Regions from separate parts of the Clostridium sp. MF28 genome, predicted to be linked through region 2. Evidence: a T-box and tRNA genes for the amino acid it is inferred to sense, from the RefSeq annotation. Region 2 holds a T-box; the other regions hold tRNA genes.

Region 1 (4,572 bases), 1.4 Mb from region 2:
TTGGATGCTAGTCTAAGCGTTTAGGGAGTTGGGATTGGCAAATCCGTTTCAACAATTCTGAGGCGTGATGGGGAAGGTTCTACGGAACCGAAGTATCTGATTCCATGCTTCCAAGAAAAGCATCTAGAGAGAGAAGTAGTGCCCGTACCGCAAACCGACACAGGTAGATGAGGAGAGAATCCTAAGGCCGACGGAAGAATTGCAGTTAAGGAACTAGGCAAATTGACCCCGTAACTTCGGGAGAAGGGGTGCCTGAGAAATCAGGCCGCAGAGAATAGGCACAAGCAACTGTTTAACAAAAACACAGGTCTCTGCTAAAGCGAAAGCTGATGTATAGGGGCTGACGCCTGCCCGGTGCTGGAAGGTTAAGGGGAATACTTAGTGGTAACGCGAAGGTGTGAACTTAAGCCCCAGTAAACGGCGGCCGTAACTATAACGGTCCTAAGGTAGCGAAATTCCTTGTCAGGTAAGTTCTGACCCGCACGAATGGCGTAATGACTTGTGCACTGTCTCAACTGCAAATCCGGCGAAGTTGTAGTGCGAGTGAAGATGCTCGCTACCCGCGATTGGACGGAAAGACCCCGTAGAGCTTTACTGTAGCTTAGCATTGAATTTCGGTATTGTCTGTACAGGATAGGTGGGAGACTGGGAAACTAGGGCGTCAGCCTTGGTGGAGTCGTTGTTGGGATACCACCCTGATAGTATTGAAGTTCTAACTGGATGCCATGAAACTGGTGACAGGACATTGTTAGGTGGGCAGTTTGACTGGGGCGGTCGCCTCCTAAAATGTAACGGAGGCGCCCAAAGGTTCCCTCAGAACGGTCGGAAATCGTTCGAAGAGTGTAAAGGCAGAAGGGAGCCTGACTGCGACACCTACAAGTGGAGCAGGGACGAAAGTCGGGCTTAGTGATCCGGTGGTACCTCGTGGGAGGGCCATCGCTCAACGGATAAAAGCTACCTCGGGGATAACAGGCTGATCTCCCCCAAGAGTTCACATCGACGGGGAGGTTTGGCACCTCGATGTCGGCTCGTCGCATCCTGGGGCTGAAGTAGGTCCCAAGGGTTGGGCTGTTCGCCCATTAAAGCGGCACGCGAGCTGGGTTCAGAACGTCGTGAGACAGTTCGGTCCCTATCCGTCGCGGGCGTAGGAAATTTGAGAGGAGCTGTCCTTAGTACGAGAGGACCGGGATGGACTGACCTATGGTGTACCAGTTGTTTCGCCAGAAGCATAGCTGGGTAGCTAAGTCGGGAAGGGATAAACGCTGAAAGCATCTAAGTGTGAAGCCCACCTCAAGATGAGATTTCCCATAGCATAAGCTAGTAAGACCCCTTGAAGACTACAAGGTTGATAGGTCAGAGGTGTAAGTATGGTAACATATTTAGCTGACTGATACTAATAGGTCGAGGGCTTGACCAATATAGTCAAGTTGTAAATACATTAAAGAAACTGTGTGCAATTTTGAAAGAATAATATAAAAAATACTTGACATAAGATATGTTCCAAAGTATAATATTATTTGTAATGATCTGGTGATGATGGCATAGAGGTAACACTCCTTCCCATTCCGAACAGGAAAGTTAAGGTCTATTACGCTGATGGTACTGCATGGGAGACTGTGTGGGAGAGTAGGAAGTCGCCAGGTAAAATTTAAAAGGGATCTTTAGCTCAGTTGGTTAGAGCAACCGGCTCATAACCGGTAGGTCTAGGGTTCGAGTCCCTGAAGGTCCACCATGGGGGTATAGCTCAGTTGGGAGAGCACCTGCCTTGCACGCAGGGGGTCAAGAGTTCGAATCTCTTTATCTCCACCATTAAGAAGTTATGAATTAATTCATAACTTCTTTTATTATACAATTATTTAATTATTTAATTATGTTTAGTATGAATAAGCATAGGAGATAGGAATGTTTTCATATAGAATAAAACAATTTTATTGGGCAATAGAATCTATATTCGTTAAGGAAGATATGGAAATACTAAAGATGTATCTTAGTATTTCTGAGTTGAATTTATTTATGAAACTTACTAAATCAGAGCGGCAACATTCAATAAGAGTCTGTAGAACGGCTATAAAATATATAGAGGATAATAATATAGTTGATATCGATAAAAAAAGGATGGCTAGGTGTGCATTATTGCATGACATAGGAAAATTAGAATCTAAATTAAATATATTTTATAAAGGCATTATTGTTTTTTTAAATAGTATTACTCGCGGGAAATTTTTGAAGTATAATAAAAATAAGAAAATAATAAGTTATTATAATCATCCGGAAGTTGGAGCAAGACTGATTGAGAGTATTAATAATGATGAATGCTTAGACGTAATAAATTCTATCAAGTATCATCATAATAAAAGTGATATTGACTCGAAAAATATATATTTAAAAGTATTAAGTATATCTGATGATTGCAATTAAAATAGGAGGGAAATATGAATTCTATTGAGAGAAGAGAGGATATAATTAAATTACTTCTAGAAAGTAATGAGCCTTTGAAAGGAAGCTTTATAGCAAAAAGATATTCTGTAACTAGACAGGTTATAGTAAAAGATATAGCAATTCTTAGAGCTAAAGGTAAAAATATAATAGCAACTCCAGATGGATATATAATTAATGCAAATAATAATAAAGCTAAAGCAATTATTGCAGTAATTCATACTGAAGATGAGATGATTGAGGAATTAAGTATAGTAATCAAATATGGTGGAATGATTGAAGATGTAGTAGTGGAGCATCCATTGTATGGAGAAATAAAAGGCATGCTTATGATTAAGAATTATAATGAGTTAAATAAATTTATTGAAAAATATAAGGAACAAAAAGCAAAATTACTATCTGCATTAACTAATGGAGTTCATCTTCACACAATAGCAGCTGAAACTCAAGATGATATTGATTTAATTATATTGGAATTGAAAAAGAACAACTTTATAGTTTCAGATTTGGAGGACTAGTAATGGATTATGATGTATTAATTTTAGGCGGTGGGATAATTGGATGTGCAGTTGCCTATGAACTTTCAAAATATAATATAAATATAGCGTTAATTGAAAAGGGATATGATGTTGCAAACGATATTTCATTTGCAAATACAGCTGTAGTTTATGATGGTTCAGAATCAAGTAGTAGTAAAATGGCTCTCTTGGAGAAAAGAGGTATTGATATAATAAGGAAGCATTGTAAAAAGTTCAATGTTAGATATAATAAGATTGGTTCATTAAGGCTTTTCTTAGATGAGAGTGGTGAACTATTAAATAAAGTGTACAGTGATTCTATGGAGCGAGGAATAGATGGAGTTCGCATAATAGATAGTGATGAACTTTATAATGTGGAACCAAGTTTAAATTTAAAGGCAAATAAAGCTATCTATTCTGAGAATACTTCAATAATATCACCATATAACCTAGCTGTTTCATATGCAGAAATAGCTGTAGATAATGGAGTGAATTTTAGATTAGAAGAAGAGGTTATAGATATTAAGACTATTTCTAAGGGATTCAGAGTAACTACGAATAAAAATAAGTTTACTTGTAAACTAGTTATTAATACAATTCCAAATGAATCCTTTAATGATATGTGTGGTAATGTAACAAGCGAAATGAAAAATAAAAAAGTTAAGTGTATAATAGTTAAGAAAAGTATAGGCGATAACTTAAAGAAAATTATTATTGAAGATATAGATGAAGAAAATTCCATGATAAAGGTGCCAATATCCGAAAATGAAAATTTAATTGGAATTAAGATCAGTGATAATTTTAGCGCTAAATTAGAATTGCCAGAAAGAATATTGAAAAATATAAAAAAAGAGTCAATAGTTAATATATTTACAGAAGTATACAGCGAAAATGATATGTTAATAGATGATAGTAATTTGGAGGCCGGTTATATAAAGGTTGTAGGAAATCATTATGCTAAAATATCAGTTGCACCAGCAATTGCTCAGGATATTGAAAAGAAAGTTAAAGTAAGTATGAATATAACGAAGAAAAAGGATTATATTGATAAAAAGAGAGAGACATATATATTTGGAGAGATGACTAAAGATCAAATAAATAGAATAATTTCTCTTGATAAGCGTTATGGCAATATTATTTGTAATTGCAATAATATTTCTGAGGGAGAGATTATTGATTCAATAAGAAGACCTTTAGGTGCAAGAACAGTAGAGGGAGTGAAAAGGCGTACAGGGATAGGTCTTGGAAACTGCAATGGTTCAAGTTGCAATATAAAGATAATAAAGATATTGGCAAGAGAGATGGATAAAAGTGTTTTAGATATAGTAGATGATTCTATGGATTCACAAATTTTAGTTGGAAGAATTAAGGAGTTTAATGAAATTTAGATTGGAGTAATTAGTAATGCCTAATAAAGATGTTTTTACCAGTTTAGTTAGAGTAAAAGGTAATATCAATTACAAAGTTGTATCAGTAAAAAGTAATAAAAGCGTTGAGAAGCACTTATGGAAAGAATTTTCAAAGGTTCTTAGTAGGATTTATGTTAGTACTCCTACTAATATTGGCGATAATATTTGTAAGAATATACTTAATACTGGCGTAGACATAATATGTACAC
Region 2 (4,572 bases):
ACAATGCAATTAAGAAAGCATAAAAAAGCAATTCTTCTAGGTATAACCCTATTATGCTTTATTTGCTTAATATTAGCTTACATTTTTAACAAATCAATAAATTCAATAATAAATATTATTGTAGCATCTTTTATTTTAGCTTATACTTTGACTCCTATTAGGGATGGATTTGAGGCGAAATTTAGAATAAGTAAAAAAATATCCTCAATAGTTGTTATATTAATAATTATAGGTATCATAACTGCATGTATAATTGTTATAGTTCCTACACTATTTAATGAGATATCTAATATCAGTAATATATTTGATAACGTAAGCAACTTACTTGAAGGAATGTTAAAGAAAAATAACTTGGATGACTTTTCTACCACTAATGTAATTTATAATGAAATTTTAGAAAAAGGAAATGCTTTTTGGACAAATTTTTCAGAAAATGCAGTGGAAAATTTAATGAGCATTGGAGATAATGCAATGTCACTAGCAATAATACCTATTATGGTTTATTACTTTCTTTGCGATGGTAATAAAATATATAGTAAAATGCTGTTGCTATTGCCAACTTCTAAAAGAGGGCTTACTAAAAAAATATTAAGCGATATTGATAGAGTATTAACAAGATATATAACAAGTCAATTGATGCTTTCGGGATTGATAGGCGGATTAACATTGATGTTGTTATTATTATTGAAAGTAAAATTTCCTTTATGGATTTCTATATTGAATGCAATTTTAAACATAATACCTTATTTTGGACCAATTTTTGGTGCAGTTCCGGCGGTAATAGTTGCACTTTTAGATTCTCCAATAAAGGCATTTTGGGTAATTGTGGGTATGTTCATAATTCAACAGCTTGAGGGCGATATTTTATCTCCGAAAATAACAGGGGATAGCACAGAGATGCATCCATTTGTTATAATAATTTTATTACTTATAGGAGACAAATTTGGCGGATTTGTTGGGATGGTTTTAGTAGTGCCAATAGCTGTCATTATAAAAGTTTTATATGATGATATAAATTACTATCTGTTCTAGATTTTATAGATAAACAACTTAAGGATTGGATTTATTAGATGAACATTTTACAAAGTTACTAAAACCTTAAGTTCGTATCTGCACTAGAAATCATAAATATATTTATAACCACAAGGGCAATAATATGAAGAAAACATTTGAAAATGAGCTGTTAAAGGTACTTAAGCAGAAAACCCAAAAAGTGATGCTCCGAATTTTATATTTGGTTAGCAGAATTTTCACACAGTGCAACTTTATAGCCTTAGAATCACCCATCATAATTACCTAGAAACTGGAACAAAAGTATATTATTCATTTCGGTGAGTTATACACATAAGTATAGATTATAGTTGGGTTATCTATAAAAAAGCTTATGCATTAGGGTAGTACAAATAAAGTTGAATATTGACATAATTATCTATATGAAATATAATTTTGATGAAATAATTAAATATTAGCGATGAATAGGATAAGTAAATTTATCATAGTCATTTCAGAGAAAAAGTGGTTGGTGAAAACTTTTGGCTATATATTTTGAAGCTACCTAGGAGCTATAAATTACTAAGTGATGTATGATTATATCATACATAATTAGGGTGGTACCGCGGAATTCTAGCTTTCGTCCCTATATCTATTTGGGGAGAGGGCTTTTTTTATTTGGTAAATTATACACCTATAAAAAGAGCAGCTATGCTGCAATTAGGATCTTTTCGCCTATAAAAAGAGCAGTGGTTCTGCAATTAATAACTTGTCACAAATAATTATGAAATCTTAAATCTTCATAAGAAGATTATAAACAATAAAAAGATATTCACAATGGATATCGGAGTCAACTGTTAACTGAAAAAAATGGAGGAATAGTTTATGAAATTTATGAAAACCAATGACTTAAGAGAAGCATACTTGAAATTTTTTGAAAGTAAAGATCATCTAAGAATGGATAGCTTTTCTTTGGTTCCAAAGAACGATAAAAGTTTATTATTAATAAATGCAGGAATGGCTCCGTTGAAGCCTTATTTTACTGGATTACAAGAGCCACCAAAGAGAAGAATTACAACTTGCCAAAAATGTATTAGAACAGGGGATATAGAAAACGTAGGTATTACAAGTAGACATGGTACTTTCTTTGAGATGCTTGGAAACTTTTCTTTTGCAGATTATTTCAAGAAAGAAATAATTCCTTGGGCTTGGGAGTTTATCACAGAGGTGTTGGAACTTCCTAAAGATAGATTATATGTAACTATATATTTAGATGATGATGAAGCATATGAATATTGGACTACACTTACAGATGTAGATAAAACTCATATATTTAGATTAGGCAAAGAAGATAACTTCTGGGAACATGGTGCAGGTCCATGCGGTCCTTGTACAGAAATTCATTTTAATAGATCAGAAGAAATACCAACTAACGCTGATGAGTTTGTTAAATTAGCAGATGAAGATAAGATAATAGAATTCTGGAACCTTGTTTTCACTCAATTTGATGGTGATGGAAAAGGAAACTATGAAAAACTTGCTAATACTAACATTGATACAGGTATGGGACTTGAAAGACTTGCAACTATAATGCAAGAGAAGAATAGTATTTTTGAAATTGATACATTAGAAAATATTTTAAGTGAAGTTGCAAAATTAGCTAATGTTAAATATGGAGAAAATCAAAAAACAGATATATCTTTAAGATTAATAACTGACCATATTAGATCGATAACTTTCATGATTTCAGATGATGTTATGCCATCAAATGAAGGTAGAGGATATGTGTTAAGAAGACTTCTTAGAAGAGCAGCAAGACATGGGAAAACTTTAGGAATTAAAGAAGCATTCCTTTGCAATTTATGTGATACTGTTATAAGAGATTCGAGTGAAGCTTATCCAGAACTAAATAGCAAAAAAGAATATATTAAAAAAGTAATTAAAATAGAAGAAGATAAATTTAGAGAAACTTTAGATTCAGGAATGGAAATATTAAATGGATTTATAAGTGAACTAAAAGCAAAGAATGAAAAAGTTCTTAGTGGTGTGGATGGATTCAAATTATATGATACATTTGGTTTCCCAATGGAACTTACAAAAGAAATATTAGAAGATGAAGGCTTATCATTAGATGAAGATGCTTTCCACGAAGAAATGAAAGTTCAAAGAGAAAGAGCTAGAAGTGCAAGAAAAGTTTCTAATTACATGGGAACTGATGTTAAAACATTAGATATTATACCAGGAGAAATCGAAACTGTTTTTGATGGATATGACAATGATACTTTAAATGCAGAAGTTAAAGTGTTAATTGAAGGTGAAGACTTTACAGATGCTATAACAGAAGGAAATAAAGCTATTATAGTTACTGATGTTACTCCTTTATACGCTGAAATGGGTGGTCAAATAGGAGATACAGGTGTAATATTTAATGATGGTTTTAAAGCTAATGTGCTTGATACTAAAAAGAACATAGGCGGAAAAATAGTTCATTTTGTTGAAGTTGTATCAGGAGAACTTAAAGTGGGAGATACAGTTACTATAGAAGTGGATAAAGTTAGACGTGAAAATATTAAGAAGAACCATACTGCAACTCATCTTTTGGATAAAGCATTAACTGAGGTTCTTGGATCACATGTTCATCAAGCTGGATCATATGTAAGTCATGATAGACTTAGATTTGACTTTTCTCACTTTGAAGCTATGACAGAGGAAGAAATAAGTAGGGTTGAAGATTTAGTAAATGAAGCAATTACAAGTGTTACACCAGTTGTTACAGAAGTTATGGATCTTCAAGAAGCAAAAAATAGTGGAGCTATAGGTATATTTGATGATAAATATGCTGATAAAGTTAGAGTTGTAAGTGCAGGGGAATACTCTAAGGAATTATGTGGTGGAACACATATAGATAACACAGGAAAGATTGGTTTATTCAAAATTATATCTGAAAGTGGTATTGCTGCAGGAACAAGAAGAATTGAAGCTGTAATAGGAAAAGAAGCTTATAAGATAGTAAATGAAAAGAAAGACTTATTAAAAGAAATTTCAACTAAGCTTAAATGCTCAGAAAAAGAATTATTAGCTAAGCTTGATCAACAAGTTAAGGAGCTTAAGGAAAAAGATAAAGAAATAACAGCTCTAAAATCTAAATTCGCATCAATGGGAATAGATGATATAGTATCTTCTTCAAGAAACGTTAAGGATATAAATGTAATTTCTTATGAATTAAAAGACGTTGATAGTGATACTTTAAGAGATGTATGCGAAAAAGTAAGAGATAAAGCTCCAAATAGCATAGTTTTACTTATGAGTGCAAATGCTGGAAAAGTTATTATTTGTGCTATGGCAACTAAAGATGCAGTAGCTAAAGGTGCTCATTGCGGAAAGTTAATAAAAGAAATATCTTCTATGCTTGGCGGCGGTGGCGGCGGAAGACCAGACATGGCTCAAGCAGGTGGAAAGATGCCAGAAAAGATACAAGAGGCGATTGAAGAATCATATAAAATAGTGGAAACTTTAGCAAAGTAGTATACTTTTTATAAAAAATAGGTTATAATCTAATTATAGTTAGTGAATAAATTTAAA
Region 3 (4,572 bases), 1.7 Mb from region 2:
ATGACTTTATTGTGACTGATTATAAGATTACCCCTTTAAACAATACTGATCCTAAAATCATCTGGAATTGTAGTTTGAGCTATCTAATAATACTTGTTAATTATATATGCAAATCACTTGATCATAATATATTTAAAACTCAATATTTAGCTGTCATCTATAGTATTATATATATTCTTTCATTTATCATAATATTAAAATCTTTGAATATAAAAAATAATATTAAATCTATGATGGTTGTACTAATAACCGCATTCATTTTCTTTGATGGTAATTATTTAATTTGGTTTAATAGCCTATATGGAGAACCAATGATGATAACTACACTATCGCTACTTGTTGCATCCATTCTTAACTATATTAAGTACAAATACGTAGTAAAGGGAACGGAAAAATTAATGTCGAAAATACTTTATATATTATTTTCAGCATTTTTATTTTTAGGTTCTAAATTACAAGTTATTACTTCTTTACCTATTATTATAATTCTTATATGTAAAATATTATTGGATAATAGATATAATCTAAATAAAATCAATTTAGCTATTTTATATGTTATTACATGCTTATTGATAATCTATCCTATTCGCATCAATATGAATAGCAACAACTTAAGTAAAGACACCCAGTATAACTCAGTCTTTTATGGAGTACTAAACGAATCTACTACACCAGAGCAAGACTTGATAGATTTAGGCTTAGATCCTGATTTATCAGCTGAGGCTGGGAAACATGCTTATTTGGATTCTGATGAATATGTCAAATATATTCCTGGTTCAGAAATAACTGATGAAAAATTCTACAGTAAAATAAATAACTTTAAACTTGGAAAATTCTATTTAACTCACCCTACTCGTTTATTAAATGGCATGAAATATACCGCAAGTAAGGCATTCTATACTAGTACCGGACTAGGTAAGTACTCAAAAGCTGATAGTTTAACCCCAGTTAGGGATTTCCATCGTTTCACACTTTGGTCATCTATAAGGGAAAAAATATTGCCTAGAAATTTATATTTTATAGGATTAATTTATCTTATTGTTCTGTTATGCTCACTGTATAAATATATTCGAAATAGTTCTAACCCTGAAATCAAGAACAAAATTCTCTTGCTTTGGACTGTTATATTTATAGGTATACTTCAATTTCCAATGCCTTTTGTCGGCAATGGAAAGGCTGATACCTCGAAACAATTATTTTTATTCAACTTCACTTTTGATGCATTATTAATGCTTATTCTTGTTTATATTCTATTTAAAGTAAATAATCTATTTAAAATAAAATTTAATTCATCTCATAAATAGGCTTAACAAGTAATCTTAGAGTAATTGTAATTTTGTTTACTCTAATTAAACCAATATCTATATTTGTTTATCACTAACTTATATTTATGTTTGCATCACATATTTAATTTATTTTATAGAAAATGAAGGCTAAGTATACAATGCTTAATTTGCATTATATACTTAGCCTTCACAATTTTTATTTACTTTTATTCCTTATTCTCATACCTTAAAATAATTAGCTGATTTATATTATTTTAAAATTCGAATGATTAATTTGGTTTTAATATTAAATTACTATATCCCAATTATTCAAATTATCTTTTATTTATCTTCATTAAACTTGCCAACTATATGCATTCTAAATAGATTAATCAATATTAGTGTAATACCCCCAACCGTATCTATTATAACATCTCTAAAAGCACCTTCTCTTCCTAAAACAAATAATTGATGTATTTCATCAGAACAAGCGTAAAGAAATACAAAAGCTACTGTCACAAAAATAACTCTTCTGATATTAAAATACAATTTAAACACATTAAACGCTAATAATGATAATACCATATATTCAAGAAAGTGTGCGCATTTTCTAACTATAAAATTAGTAAGCTGCCCAAATATTCCATTCATATTGATACCTATAGCAGAAAGAATATTTATTACGCCTTCACTTTGAGAATCAGATATTTGAGCAGGTTGATTAGACATAATAAATATCCCTATCATCCAAACTATTAATAAAAACCAGTAAATAATTTTCCTTTTGTTCTTCATATTCCATCCTCTTTAAGTACAATTTTAAAATTCACAGATATTATATTACTCAGACATATATCTATTTATATAAGCAAGTGATTCTTCTAATAATTCTTGCCCTTTTTCCAAACCATCGATTTTCATCTCTAAGCTACAAATTCTTTGATCAATTTGATACATAAACTGCTTTATATCTTGTAGTAACTTTGCTTCATAAGTAACTTGCACACCTTCATCATCAATGTATATTTTTTCTGGTGGAGCACCACACTTAGAACACTTAGCATATATTCCTTGTTTATCTAAATTATTAAACACCTTAAATGTATCGTTATTACACTCTGCACAATTTGATAACATTATAAATTCATAATAACTCACATCATAATAATAAGTACTTCCACAGTCTTTACATACTAATTTAAGTTTATTGTCTTCTGTTGATATATGAAATTCATTACCGCTACATCCATCTTTTTTGCAGACAATAGTTCTTACCATAATCCTACCCCTCGCAATATAATTTTTATACAATAAATAAAAATATTAAATTACATTTTTACATATATTTTACATATAAATTATATATTATAATTCATTCATTGTATACTTTAACAATTAGTATTTTTAGCCTATTTTATACTGTTGTTCTACTATTTTCTGCACCATATAACTCATACCAGTAATAAATATTATTTAACAACAATATTTATAATAATAAAACAAAAAAACTATGAATAAAATTCATAGTTTTTAATGGTGGAGATAAAGAGATTCGAACTCTTGACCCCCTGCGTGCAAGGCAGGTGCTCTCCCAACTGAGCTATACCCCCATGGTGGACCTTCAGGGACTCGAACCCTAGACCTACCGGTTATGAGCCGGTTGCTCTAACCAACTGAGCTAAAGATCCGTAAGTTAAATTTCTTTAACTTAACTCTTGTAATCTACAAGATTACCTCGCAACGTCCTACTCTGCCACACAGTCTCCCATGCAGTACCATCGGCGCTATAGACCTTAACTTTCCTGTTCGGAATGGGAAGGAGTGTTACCTCTATGCCATCATCACGAGATCTTCAATTTGAAAAAACCTTGTTCTTTCAAAATTGCACATAGTTTTTTTAATGTATTTACAACTTGACTATATTGGTCAAGCCCTCGACCTATTAGTATCAGTCAGCTAAATATGTTACCATACTTACACCTCTGACCTATCAACCTTGTAGTCTTCAAGGGGTCTTACTAGCTTATGCTATGGGAAATCTCATCTTGAGGTGGGCTTCACACTTAGATGCTTTCAGCGTTTATCCCTTCCCGACTTAGCTACCCAGCTATGCTTCTGGCGAAACAACTGGTACACCATAGGTCAGTCCATCCCGGTCCTCTCGTACTAAGGACAGCTCCTCTCAAATTTCCTACGCCCGCGACGGATAGGGACCGAACTGTCTCACGACGTTCTGAACCCAGCTCGCGTGCCGCTTTAATGGGCGAACAGCCCAACCCTTGGGACCTACTTCAGCCCCAGGATGCGACGAGCCGACATCGAGGTGCCAAACCTCCCCGTCGATGTGAACTCTTGGGGGAGATCAGCCTGTTATCCCCGAGGTAGCTTTTATCCGTTGAGCGATGGCCCTCCCACGAGGTACCACCGGATCACTAAGCCCGACTTTCGTCCCTGCTCCACTTGTAGGTGTCGCAGTCAGGCTCCCTTCTGCCTTTACACTCTTCGAACGATTTCCGACCGTTCTGAGGGAACCTTTGGGCGCCTCCGTTACATTTTAGGAGGCGACCGCCCCAGTCAAACTGCCCACCTAACAATGTCCTGTCACCAGTTTCATGGCATCCAGTTAGAACTTCAATACTATCAGGGTGGTATCCCAACAACGACTCCACCAAGGCTGACGCCCTAGTTTCCCAGTCTCCCACCTATCCTGTACAGACAATACCGAAATTCAATGCTAAGCTACAGTAAAGCTCTACGGGTCTTTCCGTCCAATCGCGGGTAGCGAGCATCTTCACTCGCACTACAACTTCGCCGGATTTGCAGTTGAGACAGTGCACAAGTCATTACGCCATTCGTGCGGGTCAGAACTTACCTGACAAGGAATTTCGCTACCTTAGGACCGTTATAGTTACGGCCGCCGTTTACTGGGGCTTAAGTTCACACCTTCGCGTTACCACTAAGTGTTCCCCTTAACCTTCCAGCACCGGGCAGGCGTCAGCCCCTATACATCAGCTTTCGCTTTAGCAGAGACCTGTGTTTTTGTTAAACAGTTGCTTGTGCCTATTCTCTGCGGCCTGATTTCTCAGGCACCCCTTCTCCCGAAGTTACGGGGTCAATTTGCCTAGTTCCTTAACTGCAATTCTTCCGTCGGCCTTAGGATTCTCTCCTCATCTACCTGTGTCGGTTTGCGGTACGGGCACTACTTCTCTCTCTAGATGCTTTTCTTGGAAGCATGGAATCAGATACTTCGGTTCCGTAGAACCTTCCCCATCACGCCTCAGAATTGTTGGAACGGATTTGCCAATCC

Evidence for each region. A T-box is a leader RNA that pairs with one kind of tRNA and senses whether it is charged. The one in region 2 lies ahead of alaS (alanine--tRNA ligase), so its partner is inferred to be a tRNA-Ala.
Region 1: it has a tRNA-Ala gene. The T-box ahead of alaS (alanine--tRNA ligase) is inferred to sense a tRNA for this amino acid. The anticodon was not compared.
Region 3: it has a tRNA-Ala gene. The T-box ahead of alaS (alanine--tRNA ligase) is inferred to sense a tRNA for this amino acid. The anticodon was not compared.

The regions. Positions count from the first base shown of each region.
Region 1 is NZ_CP014331.1:3,353,067-3,357,638, forward strand. Features, by position in the region: rRNA gene AXY43_RS14420 (23S ribosomal RNA) at 1-1,417, shown strand, start outside; rRNA gene rrf (5S ribosomal RNA) at 1,527-1,643, shown strand; tRNA gene AXY43_RS14430 (tRNA-Ile) at 1,656-1,732, shown strand; tRNA gene AXY43_RS14435 (tRNA-Ala) at 1,734-1,809, shown strand; gene AXY43_RS14440 (HD domain-containing protein) at 1,903-2,418, shown strand; gene AXY43_RS14445 (transcription repressor NadR) at 2,433-2,954, shown strand; gene AXY43_RS14450 (NAD(P)/FAD-dependent oxidoreductase) at 2,957-4,342, shown strand; gene AXY43_RS14455 (DUF1667 domain-containing protein) at 4,359-4,572, shown strand, end outside.
Region 2 is NZ_CP014331.1:4,715,830-4,720,401, forward strand. Features, by position in the region: gene AXY43_RS20700 (PRC-barrel domain-containing protein) at 1-23, shown strand, start outside; gene AXY43_RS20705 (AI-2E family transporter) at 4-1,032, shown strand; T-box leader at 1,463-1,641, shown strand; gene alaS (alanine--tRNA ligase) at 1,876-4,515, shown strand.
Region 3 is NZ_CP014331.1:3,009,806-3,014,377, forward strand. Features, by position in the region: gene AXY43_RS12815 (hypothetical protein) at 1-1,304, shown strand, start outside; gene AXY43_RS12820 (VanZ family protein) at 1,608-2,060, opposite strand; gene AXY43_RS12825 (hypothetical protein) at 2,106-2,543, opposite strand; tRNA gene AXY43_RS12830 (tRNA-Ala) at 2,800-2,875, opposite strand; tRNA gene AXY43_RS12835 (tRNA-Ile) at 2,877-2,953, opposite strand; rRNA gene rrf (5S ribosomal RNA) at 2,998-3,114, opposite strand; rRNA gene AXY43_RS12845 (23S ribosomal RNA) at 3,188-4,572, opposite strand, start outside.